Regions from separate parts of the Geodermatophilus bullaregiensis genome, predicted to be linked through region 3. Evidence: riboswitches for the same ligand, from Rfam matches in the RefSeq annotation. Region 3 holds a riboswitch; each other region holds the start of a gene.
The links. Region 3 has a riboswitch for cyclic di-AMP ahead of JOD57_RS03430 (C40 family peptidase). Riboswitches for the same ligand answer to the same signal wherever they lie in the genome.
Positions count from the first base shown of each region.

Region 1: linked by a shared signal. The riboswitch ahead of JOD57_RS10920 (C40 family peptidase) and the one ahead of JOD57_RS03430 (C40 family peptidase) in region 3 are both predicted to bind cyclic di-AMP.
Region 2: linked by a shared signal. The riboswitch ahead of JOD57_RS26525 (LysM peptidoglycan-binding domain-containing protein) and the one ahead of JOD57_RS03430 (C40 family peptidase) in region 3 are both predicted to bind cyclic di-AMP.

Region 1 covers NZ_JAFBCJ010000001.1:2,316,199-2,320,399, forward strand. Annotated here, with positions in the region: gene JOD57_RS10910 (DUF3817 domain-containing protein) at 1-163, opposite strand, end outside; gene JOD57_RS10915 (hypothetical protein) at 269-802, shown strand; gene JOD57_RS10920 (C40 family peptidase) at 863-2,056, opposite strand; cyclic di-AMP (ydaO/yuaA leader) riboswitch at 2,070-2,216, opposite strand; gene JOD57_RS10925 (hypothetical protein) at 2,396-2,620, shown strand; partial or broken gene JOD57_RS25360 (YhjD/YihY/BrkB family envelope integrity protein) at 2,681-3,520, shown strand; gene JOD57_RS10930 (transglycosylase domain-containing protein) at 3,541-4,201, opposite strand, start outside.
Region 2 covers NZ_JAFBCJ010000001.1:4,567,288-4,571,488, forward strand. Annotated here, with positions in the region: gene treZ (malto-oligosyltrehalose trehalohydrolase) at 1-878, opposite strand, end outside; gene JOD57_RS26525 (LysM peptidoglycan-binding domain-containing protein) at 994-1,581, opposite strand; cyclic di-AMP (ydaO/yuaA leader) riboswitch at 1,651-1,780, opposite strand; gene treY (malto-oligosyltrehalose synthase) at 2,033-4,201, opposite strand, start outside.
Region 3 covers NZ_JAFBCJ010000001.1:745,700-749,900, forward strand. Annotated here, with positions in the region: gene JOD57_RS03425 (M48 family metalloprotease) at 1-1,056, opposite strand, end outside; gene JOD57_RS03430 (C40 family peptidase) at 1,194-2,315, opposite strand; cyclic di-AMP (ydaO/yuaA leader) riboswitch at 2,458-2,638, opposite strand; gene JOD57_RS03435 (hypothetical protein) at 2,821-3,150, opposite strand; gene JOD57_RS03440 (NlpC/P60 family protein) at 3,261-4,201, opposite strand, start outside.

The sequences.
Region 1 (4,201 bases), 1.6 Mb from region 3:
AGGCGATGAACACCGCGCCGTGGACCGGCCCGAACACCTGGACGCCCACCTCGGAGGTCTCCGGGACGTACTTGACGTACATGCCGGCGAGCAGGCCCAGCCAGGACAGCGCCTCGGCGACGGCGACGACGCGGAAGGCGAGGGCGACGGAGCGGGGGTTCATGGCGAGCGGGTCCTCCGGGGGGACGGGCGGGTCTCCCCTGCCCAACGGCCGGCCCGCGCCGTGAATCCCGGCCGGTCGTGTGACCTGCGTGGCAGGGTCGGGCCCGTGCGGGGGCTGGCGCGGCGGGAGTTCTGCCTGGTGCTCCTCCGCCGGATGGCCGACCTGCGACCGGACCTGGTCGCCGAGGCGCTCCCCCGGCTGGGCGCCGACCGCGCCGCGGCGCACGCCGCGCACACGCGGTGGCAGGCGCTGCACCACGCGCCGCGGGCACCGCGCGGCCTGGCGCTGCGCGCCGCCGTCCTCGGGCCGGCCGAGCGGGTCGAGGCGCGCCGCCTCGGCGACCTCGACCTCGAGGTCCGGCACTGGCCGCTGCCGCTGTGGCCGCACCTGCGGTGGGAGGTCGTCTCTGGCCCGGGGGGCACGGTGCTGCACGAGCACCTCGTCCGGGCGCCCGGCTCGCCGGTGCCGCCGGCGGCCGAGGGGCGGCTGCGGGTGTGGGAGCACGTGGTCGCCGACGTCAGCGGCCTGCCGGGCGCGGTGGAGGTGGACCCGCAGGTGGTGACGCGCTGGGAGGTCCGGCTGCCGTCGGGCACCACCGCGGCGTTCGTCTGGGGGCTGCTCCAGCAGGTCCGGACGTGACCGGGCCCCGGCACCCGAGGGGTGCCGGGGCTCCGCGGAGCGGGCGGTGGAGCCCCTTCCTCAGGCGACGCGGCGGGCGCCGGCGTAGCCGCCCATCGAGTCGACGCCGGCCACCTTGACGACGTCGCCCGACGTCGGCGCGTGCACCATCTGCCCGTTGCCGATGTAGATGCCCACGTGGCTGACCGGGCTGTAGAAGAAGACCAGGTCACCGGGCTGCAGGTCGGCGCGGGAGACCGCCTGGCCCGTGCGCGACTGCATGGCGCTGGAGTGCGGGAGGGTGACGCCGGCGGCGCGGAAGGCGTACTGGGTGAGACCGGAGCAGTCGAACGAGCCCGGGCCGGCCGCCGCCCACACGTAGGGCTTGCCGCGCTGGGCCATGGCCGTGGCCACCGCCGTCGCGGCGGCACCGCTGCCCCCGCCGGAGGGGGCAGCCACCGGGGCGCCGGCCGTCCCGGTGGACGAGGAGCCGGACGAGGAGCCGGAGGACGAGGAGCCGGAGGACGAGGAGCCGGAGGACGACGAGGTGGCGCTCCCGGACGTCGCGCCCTCGGCGCGCTCGTCGTCGCGGCTGGCCCGGGTGTCCTCGGCGGCGTGCGCGGCCGCGGCGGCCTCGAGGGCGGCGCGCTGCTCCGCGGCGGTGAGCCGGGAGAAGTCGGCCTGGTAGTCGGCGATCTGCGCCTCGAGGCCGGCCTGCCGGGCGGCGACGTCGTCGTACTGGCGCTGCGCCTCGGCGGCGGCCTCCGCGGCGACGGCCTGAGCGGCGGTGGCGGTGTCGGTGGCCGCGGCGGCCTGGCCGAGCAGCTCGCCCTGGTAGCCGGCGACGCCCTGGAGCAGCGTGACCCGGTTGACGAACTCGTCGGCGTCCTGGCTGGTCATGAGCGCCTGCAGCGGGCCCATGCTGTCGCCGGTGTAGGCGGAGCGGGCGATCCCGACCACCTGGTCACGGGCGGCGTCGACGGCGACCTGCGCCTCGGCGAGCGTCGCGGCGGCGGCCTCGGCGGCGGCCTGCTGGGCGGTCAGCGCCTCGCGGGCCTCGTTGAACTGCTCGGTGACGACCTCGAGCTCGTGCCCGCGGGCGGCGACGAGCCGGGCGGCCTCGGCGGCCGTCGTCGGCTCCTCCGCCGCGGCCGGTGCCGGGACGGCCCCGAGGCCGAGACCCATGCCCAGGGCGCCGACGAGGGCGAGGACGGCGCGGCGACGTGACCGCGCGGGAGCGGGCGTGCCGGGGACGGACGTGCTCAGGGGCGCCACGGTTCGGCGTCTCTCCTTCTCCCAGGCCGCCTACCGGGTTAGCTGACGGGTTCGGGCGTGGAGTCGCCCGGCGCGCACGGGTGTCCGCGCGCACTTCACCCCGGGACTGCGATGGGTCCCCGGCCCGGTCCCCCTCACGGGCGGACCGGCTCGACGGCGTCCACGGGGTGCCACCCAGGTCGGTGACGGAGCGCCCCGTTGGACGTACGCAGCGTAAAGGGCGTGACCACCCCGTGACAATGAGTGAGTCACAATGACCTCACCCACACCGCCCTCCGGCCGCCGCCCGGTTGCCGCCACCCGGTTTGGGAGTGCCCCGGGACGAGCACGAGACCGGGCATGTGCTCCTCCACGCGGATGCGCCTCGCCCGGCCGCTCCTCGCGCTCGCCCTGCTCGGCTCGGTGGTCGCCTGCGGTGACAACACCGACTTCTCCCGGGGCCCGACCAACTGCGACGCCAGCGGGGAGAACGCGAGCAACGAGCAGGACGCGAGCTGCCAGGAGACGGGCGAGAACCCGGGCAACGACGCGCCCACCACCGACGACGCGAACCCGGGCGGCTGAGCCCCTCCCGCCCCGGCCGCTCGGCGGGCGCGTGACCGCCCGGACTGGTGGCATGAGCCGGTGAGCCCGGCGCGGAGGTGGACGGCGGCCCGGCTGGGTGCCGAGACGCGGGCGCTGCTGGGCGGCGCCCGCCGTCTGCTGCGCGGCCGCGACCTCGCCCTCATCGCCGCGGGGCTGACCTTCTACGCCGGCATCGCCGTCGTGCCGCTGCTGCTGGTGGCCGTCCGGCTCACCGCGCTGGTCACCTCACCCACCGAGGTGCGCGCCCTCGTCGACCGGCTGGCCGAGCTGCTGCCGGCCGAGCTGGGCGCGCCGGGGGCGGTGGAGCGGCTGGCCGGCGCCGGCGTCCGGCTGGACCTGCTCGGCTTCCTCCTGGCGCTGGTGCCGCTGTCCTTCTACGGCGAGGGGCTGCGGCGCGCCCTGCTGCGCTTCACCCGGCAGCGGGACACCGACACCCTGACCGGCTGGCGCGGACGGGCGCTCACCCTGCCGCTGGTCGTCGTCACGCCCGTGCTGCTGTACCCGCTGCTGCTGGCCGCCCGGTTCATGGCCGACCTGGCCCTCGAGGAGGGCCTGGGCCCGGCCGTCGGCCGCTTCTTCGTCGGGTACTACTCGGTGCTGTTCGTCCTCACCGTCCCGCTGGCCTGGGGCTTCGGGGTGGTGGCCGCCGGCCGGCACCGCCGTCGCGCGGTGGCCTCGGGAGCGCTGTTCACCGCGGCCTGCCTGTCGGGGTTCCTGCAGGGCTTCGTGCTGTTCCTCTCGCTGCCGCTGGACCTCGGGGCACCGTTCGGCGGCCTCGTCGCCGTGGGCGGCGTGGTCGCCGTCGGTCTCTGGATGTTCCTGCTGCACCTGGTGCTGCTGGCCGGGTGGCTGCTCACCCAGTCGCTCGACGAGCGGCTGGGCCGGCGCCAGCACCGGGATCACCCCGGGATCGGGACCGGGATCGGGAAGCGCGGGGCCTCGAAGGCCGGGACCGGCGGGGCCCCCGGCTCGGGCGCCGGCGGGGACCCCGGCTCGGGCGCCGGTGGGGGTCCGGGCGCGGGCGGGGGCTCCGGCGCGGGCGCCGGCTCGGGCGCCGGCTCGGGCGCCGGGGCCTCGGGGGCGGGGACCTCGGGGGCGGGGACCTCGGGGGCGGGGACCTCGGGGGCCGGCGACGGCGACTCGGCCGGCGGTTCGGCCGGCGCGGGCCCGGGAGCCGGCACCGGCCTCGGCGGGGGCGCAGGCGCGGGCGCGGGCTCCACGTAGTCGCTGCCGTTGCTGACCAGGATCGACACCTGCTGGCCCGGCACGGCGCGACCGCCCCGCGAGGGGCTGGTGCCCAGGAACGCGCCCTCGGGCTCGTCGCTGTCGACGCGCACGGTGCGGGAGGTGAACCCGGCCTCGGCCAGCGCGCGCTCGCAGGACCGCACGCCGGAGCAGCCGGGCACCGGGCGGGTGTTGCCGTCCTGCACGGTGGGGTCGGCCGGCGGGAACTCGCTGCTCCCGCGCGCCTGCAGGATCGGCGCCATGGCGTCCCGCCAGATCGTGGCGCCCTTGCCGCCACCGAACCCGCCGACGTCCTCGTTCTGCTTGGGGTTGAGC
Region 2 (4,201 bases), 3.8 Mb from region 3:
GTCCGCGGGTCGTTGAGGTCGCTCTCGGCGATCAGCGTGAGCGGCCGGCGCTCGGCGACCGACAGCCGGTCGACCTCGCGGGCCATCTCCTCGAGCACGTGGGTGGCCCGCTCGTCGACCAGCGCGTGGATGGCGTCGAGCCGCAGCCCGTCGACGTGCATGTCGCGCAGCCACATCAGCGCGTTGTCGACGATGTAGCGGCGGACCTCGTCGGAGTCGGGGCCCGACAGGTTGACCGACTCGCCCCAGGTGTTCGCCCCGCCCTCGGCGAAGACCGGCATGAACAGCGGCAGGTAGTTCCCGGACGGGCCGAGGTGGTTGTAGACGACGTCCTGGACCACGCCGAGGCCGCGCTGGTGGCAGGCGTCGACGAAGCGCTGGTAGGCCGCCGGCCCGCCGTAGCTCTCCTGCACCGTGTACCAGAGGACGCCGTCGTAACCCCAGTTGTGCGTGCCGTCGAAGCCGTTGACCGGCAGCAGCTCGACGAAGTCGACGCCGAGGTCGACCAGGTGGTCCAGTCGCGTGATCGCGGCGTCCAGCGTGCCCTCGGGGGTGAAGGTGCCGACGTGCAGCTCGTAGACGACGCCGCCGGCCAGCGGGCGCCCGGTCCACGCACGGTCGCCCCACGCGTGCGCGGCCGGGTCGAAGCGGCGGGAGAGGCCGTGCACGCCCTCGGGCTGGCGGCGCGAGCGCGGGTCCGGGCGGGGCGCGTCGTCGTCGCCGAGCAGGTAGCCGTAGTCGGCCTCGGGGGCGGCCGCGACCTCGGCCCGCCACCAGCCGTCGTCGTCCCGGCGCATCTCGTGCACCGACCCGTCGACCTGCAGCCGGACCCGCTCGGGGACCGGCGCCCAGACGGCGAACTCGACGGGTGCGGACATGCAGGGGCCTCCAGGAGTCGGCGGGTGACCGGGAGGGTGTGCCCGCGCGGGCTGCCGTCAACCCCGGCCGGGCCCGGCAGCCGGGGGGAGGAGCTCCCCCCGGCTGCCGTGCGGCTCACGGCAGCTGCAGCACCTGACCGACGTGGATGCGGTTCGGGTCGCTGACCGTGCCCTCGTTGGCGGCGAACAGGGCCTGCCAGGTCGTGCCGCTGGCCGCGGCGATCTTCGACAGGGTGTCGCCGGAGCGCACGGTGTGGGTCTCACCCGACGGGCGTGCGTCCCGCGACGCAGCCTCCGGCTCCCGATCGGCCGGAGCCGCCGCCGGAGCGGGGGCGGGTGCCGCGGCCGGGGCCGCGCCGGCCTCGGGCGCGGACGGGTCGAGGGCCTTGCCGCAGGTCGGCCAGGCACCCGGGCCCTGTACGTCGAGCGTGCGCTCGGCGACGGCGATCTGCTGCGCCTTGCTCGCCAGGTCGGCGCGCGGGGCGTGGTCGAGGCCGCCGAACGCCGCCCAGGTGCTCTGGCTGAACTGCAGGCCGCCGTAGTAGCCGTTGCCGGTGTTGATGCTCCAGTTGCCGCTGGACTCGCACTGGGCGACGGCGTCCCAGTCGTTGGGCGCGGCCGCGGAGGCCGGGCCGGCGAGGACGCCGATCGAGGTGGCCGCGATGCCGACGGTGACGGCGGTGCGGCGGGCCAGGGTGGCCATCCGCTGCGGCGTCGAAGCGCGGAGGCGACCGGCAGAGGGCGTGGTCGTGGGCACGGACGAGGACATGGCTGTACTCCGATCCGCCGCCTGCGAGGTGAGCTGTCGGGTTCGGAGCGATCGGTGCCCCGGCCGCACGACGTGCGGCTTCACCCCGAGACGGTGCTGCGTGGCCCCGTGACCACGGCGGCGACCGTCGAAGTGGGTCCCCCACCCCCGTCCTGGCGGTGCAGGAGGAACGGACGCCGACGGACGGGGTTGGGCGGATCGGCTCCGACGCCCGGCTCTCTGTCGGCCGGGTGCGCGGGCAAAGGTAACGGCCGGGTCTCGGCGGGGCACATCGCGCCCCAGGGGCCCCGGGCGTGTCGGTCCGCGCCCGCCCGGAGGCCCTCCGGGAACCCGCTGGTCACACCGCCGCGGTCGGGACGCCCCCCGCGGCGGTGTGACCTCGCCCTCAGTCGCGGACCAGCAGGGCCACCGGCAGCTGGGCCAGCAGCTCGCCCACCGGCGTGCCGCCGGCGTCGGAGACCACGCGCGTGCCGGTGAGCACGTCGCGCCAGGCGCCGGTCGGCAGGGCCAGCGCGGTGTCGCCCCAGCCGGCCGCGGCCAGGCCGACCGGCAGGCGGGTCGCCACGGTCACCGCGCCGTCGCGCCCCTCGGCGCCCCGGTCGAAGGCGACCACGTGACCGGCGGCCGGCCCGGTGACCTCGACCGGGCGGTAGCCGGCGAACAGCTCCGGGGAGTCCCGGCGCAGCCGCAGCACCCGGGAGACGACGAGCAGCTTGGCCGCGCCGCTGTCGTCGACGGGCGGCACCTCCCCGCCGTCGAGCCGGGTCAGCAGCTCGCGGCGCCGGGCGTAGTCGACCGGGCGGCGGTTGTCCGGGTCCACCAGCGAGCGGTCCTCCAGCTCGGTGCCCTGGTAGACGTCGGGGACGCCGGGCATCGTGAGCTGCAGCAGCTTCTGCGCCAGCGCGTTCGACCGCCCGGCCGGGCCGGTGCGGGCGACGAACTCCTCGATCTCGGCGTGCGTCGTCGCGTCGTCGTAGGCGGCGTCGACCAGCGCGTGCAGCCGGGTCTCGAACGCCTCGTCGACGTCGGTCCACGTCGTCGACAGGCCCGCCTCGCGGGCGGCCTTCTCGGCGTAGGCGTGCGCCCGCTCGCGCGAGAGCGGCCAGGCCCCGACCAGGTTCTGCCACACGAGGTGCGCCAGCGGCCGGTCGGGCAGCGGGTGCCGGGACAGCCACCGCCGCACGAGCTCCGCCCACTCGGTGGGCACCTCGGCGAGCACGGCCAGGCGGGCCCGGGTGTCCTCGCTGCGCTTGGTGTCGTGGGTGGTCAGCGTGGTCATGGACCGCGGCTTGCGCGCCACCCGCCGGCCCTGCGCCTCGTGGAACTCCTCGACCGTGCTGCCGAAGCGGGCCGGGTCGCCGCCCACCTCGTTGAGCACCACGAACCGCGACCAGCGGTAGTAGGCGCTGTCCTCGACGCCCTTGGCCATCACCGGCCCGCTGGTCTGCTCGAAGCGGGTGGCCGCCTCGGTGCCGGCCTGCGCGAGAACCGGGTGCAGCGCGTCCACGGCCGCGACCAGGTCGGGCCGGCGGTCGCGGACGGCGGACACCGCGGCGTCGAGGTGCTCGCGGCCGTCGGGCAGGTAGCTGCGGTAGACGGAGAAGGTCGCCAGCAGCTCGGCCAGCGCCTCGGTCTGCTGCTCGGGATCGATGCCGGGCAGCTCGCCGATGACCCGCACCAGCCGGGCGACCTCCGAGCCGAGGATCCCGTCGGTGACCTCGCGCTTGCAGTCGTGGACCAGCTGCGCGTAGTCGACCTCCCGCCCGGACAGCTCGGTGTCCAGCGCGGTGAGCGCCGCCTCGCCGGCCGGGTCGACCAGGACGTCGTCGACCTCGGCGAGGGCGTCGTAGCCGGTGGTGCCGGCCGTCGCCCAGCTCTCCGGCAGGTCCTCGCCGGGCTCGAGGATCTTCTCCACCACGGTCCAGCGCCCGCCGGTGGCCCCGGCCAGCCGGTCGAGGTAGCCCCTCGGGTCGGCCAGGCCGTCGGGGTGGTCGATCCGCAGCCCGTCGACGGCGCCCTGCTCCACCAGCCGCAGCACCAGCTCGTGCGTGGCGTCGAAGACCGCGGGGTCCTCCACGCGCAGCCCGGCGAGGGTGTTGATCGCGAAGAAGCGCCGGTAGTTGAGGTCGGAGTCCGCGCGCCGCCAGTCGACCAGCTCGTAGTGCTGCCGGTCGTGCACCTCCTGCGGCGTCCCCTCGCCCGTGCCGGGCGCGAGCGGGAAGCGGTTGTCGTAGTACCGCAGCTCGCCGTCGACCACCTCGAGCTTCTCGACGTCGTCGGCCGACCCCAGGACCGGGATGCGCACCCGGCCGCCGCCGAAGTCCCAGTCGACGTCGAACGCCGACGCGTGCGCGCTGTCCCGGCCGTGCCGCAGCACGTCCCACCACCACGGTGCCTCGGCCGGGTCGGCCACGCCCATGTGGTTGGGCACCAGGTCGAGCACCAGCCCCAGGCCCTGCTCGTGCAGTGCCGCGACGAGCCGGTCGAGGCCGGCCTGCCCGCCGCGCGACTCGTCGACGTGCGCGTGGTCGACGGTGTCGTAGCCGTGGGTGCT
Region 3 (4,201 bases):
CGGGGTGCCCACCAGCGAGCCCAGGGCGACGAGCAGCAGGACCAGCGGGACCACGCGCGGGTCGCCCGGGGAGTCCGCCCCCGCCCGCCGCAGCAGCGGCGGCCAGGTGAGCAGCCAGCCGAGCAGGGCCACCGCGGCGGCCGCGCCGAGCGCGCCGAGCAGCGTGCCGGTGAGGACGTCGTCGGTGGCCACGTGCCCGAGCTCGTGGGCGACGATCGACTCGACCTCGTCGTCGGGGACGTCGGCCAGCAGCGTGTCGTACAGGACGACGCGGCGGGTGGAGCCGAACCCGGAGACGTAGGCGTTGAGCGACGTCGTCCGCCGGGAGGCGTCGGCGACGAGCACGTCGTCGACCGGGGTGCCGCTCTCCTCGCCCAGCTCCAGCAGGTCGGTGCGCAGCTGCCCGGCCGGCAGGGGCGCGAAGCTGTTGAACGCCGGCTCGATGACCACCGGGTAGAGGAAGGAGCCCACCACCACGAGCCCCGCCGCCCCGGCCGCCGCCCACGCCCACCAGGCGCGCGGCGCCCGACGGGCCAGTGCGACGAGCACGAGCAGGGCGAGCGCGGTGAGGGCGGCGTCGATGGCCGTGGAGACGGCGACGTCGCGCAGCCACAGCGGCCACGAACGGGTGGACAGGCCGTAGCGGTGCCGCACCACCTCGCCGTAGGCCGACACCGGCAGCGTGGCCAGCCGGCCGACGACGACCAGGGCGACCGTGCCGAGCAGCACCTGCCAGACCCAGCGCCCGCCGAGGGGCCGCGCGACGGCGGTCACCAGCCGGCCGCCCAGCCGGGTGAGACCCAGCAGGGCGGAGGCGGTGAGCCCGAGCAGCAGGCCCACCAGCGACGCGGGCCGGATGTCCGCGGCGAGGGCCTCGGCCCGCCGGAGGGCCTCGGCGGGCAGCCCCGCGTCGGCGCTGACCGGTGTGGCGCCGCCCGGCGGTGCGGGCAGCAGGGTCCACGGCGTGCGGACGGCGATGACGACCACGAGCGCGGCACCGAGCACGGCCGCGACCAGCAGGGCGGCGCGAGCGCCTCCCCGGCCCGCCCCGCTCACCCGGCCGATCCTAGGCGGCGTCCTCCGGGCTCCGGTCCTCCCCCGCTGCGGACGCGGCGAGGGCCGGCGACCCGGGTGGGTCGCCGGCCCTCGGGCACCCGACTCCGTCCGGAGGGGCCGTCGCCGGACGCCGTCCGCTAGACGATGCGGCGCATGGCGGTGATGCCGCCCATGGAGTCGACCGACACGACCTTCACCGGCTCGCTGGAGGTCGAGGCGTGCACCATCTGGCCGTTGCCGACGTACATCGACACGTGGCTGACCGGGCTGTAGTAGAAGATCAGGTCACCCGGCTGGAGGGCGTCGCGCGAGACGGCGGTGCCCATGCGCGACTGCATGCTGCTGGAGTGCGGCAGGGTGATCCCCGCCGCGGCGTAGGCGTACTGCGTCAGGCCCGAGCAGTCGAACGCGTCGGGACCGCCGGCGCCCCACACGTAGGCGTCGCCGACCTGCGCCAGCGCCGTCTGCACCGCCCGCTGGGCCGCCGCACTGCCCCCACCGGCCGGTGCCGGGGCCGGAGCGGCGGGAGCCGCCGCGGCGGCCGGAGCGGCCGGGGCCGCCGGAGCCGCCGGCGCCGCCGGGGCCGCCGGGGCCGCCGGAGCGGTCGGCGCCGCCGGGGCCGCGGCCACCGGGGCGCTCTCGCCGACCGTGCCCGCGGACTGCTGCGCGGCCAGGGCCCGCTGCGCGGCTGCCGCTGCCTCCTGCTGGGCGGCGGTCAGCGCGGCGACCTGCTCGCGGTAGTCGGCGATGTCCTCCTGGAGCCGCGCCTCCTGGGCGCTCAGGTCCTCCAGGGTGCGCTCGGCGTCGGCCTCGGCGGCCTCGGCGTCGGCCTGTGCCCGCGTCGCCGCGGCGGCGGCCTCGCCGACCTCGGCCATGACGTCGGTGGTGTGACCGGCGAGCTGGTCGAGCGTGGCGAGCCGGCTGACGAAGTCCTCGGCGGAGGCGCTGGTCATCAGCAGGTCCAGCTCGGGCATGGTGTCGCCGCCGGTGTAGGCGGTGCGGGCCACCTGCCGGATCCGACCGTCCAGTGCGTCGAGCCGGGTCTGCGCGTCGGCGGCGGCCCGGTCGGCCTCGTCGGCCTCGGTCTGCTGCTGGGCGAGCACCTCGCGGGCCTCGTTGACCTGCTCGCTGACGACCTCGAGCCGGTGACCGGCGTCGGCGGCGAGCTGGGCGGCCTGCTCGGGACTGGTGGCCTGCTCGGGGTCGGCCGTCGCGGTGCCGGGCAGCAGGGCCAGCGTCAGACCGGCGGTGGTGCCCACGAGCGCGACCCGGCCGAGACGGCGGAGCAGCGGGCGGCGGCGGTGCGGGCCGGTGACGGGACCGGCGGTACGGCGGTCGGTGGACTGTGCGCGCGCATGCCCCAGGGCAGGGCGGGGGGTCGCCACGGGCGGCGGCTCTCCGTTCTTCCTCAGCAACCGCCTACCGAGTTAGCTGACGGGTTCGGGCTGGGAAGACGTGCCCTATCTCCGCACGCCGGAGGAGGTCCGGCGCGCACGAGAACTCACCCCAGTGCTGCGGTGGGTCCCCGGCTCACCTCGCGACCGCCCGAGGGCGGCGTCCGGTGACTCGGCGGTGTCCGGCCGAGGCCACCTCGTGTCGGGTGACGACCACCCGGCCGAACGGCGGCCACAGTACGGACGTGATGCAGTTGTGACAAACGGGGCCCCCGGGGACTGTGAGAACACCCACGGTGGGCGATCCCGACACCCCGGTGCGTGCCGAGGTGTCCACAGCGGCGCCCGGTGTGTCCTCGTCCGGCTCGGCTCAGCCGGTGCGGCGACGCCCGGCCGGCCGCCCGCCGCGCGCCTCCTCCCGCCCGGCCGTCGAGGGCCGGTGACGCAGGGGTGGCACCAGACCGCCCTCGGCGAGTGCCCGGACGGCGCGCCGCTCGACGTCGTCGAACTCCACCACCACGCCGGGTCGCGGGAGGACGACGTCGTCGGGGCCGGTGCCGCGGGCCGCCGGGACGGGGGGCACCGGCAGCAGCACGGGCGCGGTGTCCCGCTCCCCCGGCGGTGCCCCCAGCAGGGCGGTGACGACGCAGTCGGCGCAGCCGACGCCGCGCGCGGTGCACGTGTCGCAGTCGATGAGCATGGCCGTGTCCCTCCGGTGTCCCGGCCGCGCCGCCCGCTGCCGGGCCGCGGTCGGGACGGTCTCCCTGTCGGTTGCTGCGCACGCTAGGGACGACCACCGACAGTCCCGGCTCAGCCGCCCGCGTACTCCCAGTGCCAGGGCTCCTCGCGGCCGTTGCCCGGGTCGGCCCACGTCGGGTGCAGCCAGCCGAAGCGGCCGGCGTTGGCGACCATCCACGCGTACTGCGGGGTGCCGAAGGTCTCGATGCCGCCGCACAGGTCCACCGCCAGGCCCCAGCCGTGGTTGCTGGTGCCGGGGACCGCCGCGAGCGCCGGCTTCTCGCCGTAGAGGCGCACCTGGCCGGCGTAGGTGCGGTAGGAGTCGGTGATGCAGACCGGCTCGCCGAAGACGTCGGCGAACGCCGCGCTCATCGCCCGCCAGGCCGCCGCCGCGTCGCAGCGCAGCGCGTGGCCGGACACGCCCAGCGGGCACAGCGCGCTCGGCGGGATCAGCCCGTTGGGGTAGCCGCCCCAGGATCGGCCGCCGGAGGAGCTCGGCGGGTACACGGGGTTGCCGCACTCGACCGGCAGCGCGCCCCCGGTCGGCCCGGGCGCCGGCTCCTCCGGCCGCGGCCCGAGGCTCGGCCGGCCGACGTGCAGCACCTCGTCTGCGGGCAGCCGCCGGACGACGACCGCCCCGGCCCGGCCGTCGGCGGCCAGCATCGTCTGCCGGTCCAGGGCGATGCCGACGTGGCCGAGACCGGCCTCCGGCGTGCCGGGGAACACCAGGTCCCCGGGCAGGACGTCGGCGAGGTCGACCGGCGTGGTGACCGCGTAGAGCCCCGCCTGGTCGTCGGGCAGGTCGATGCCGGCGGCACCGTAGACCGAGGAGACCAGCGAGCCGCAGTCCCAGGAGTCCGGACCGGCCGTCCCTGGGGCGTACGGCCTGCCCAGGGCGTCCATCGCTGCGGTGACCGCCGCGACCGTCTCCGCGGGCAGCACCAGCAGCGACGTCGGCTGCTGCGGCAGCTGCGCGGTACCCGGCTGGACGCCCCCGGCGGCCGCGCCGACCG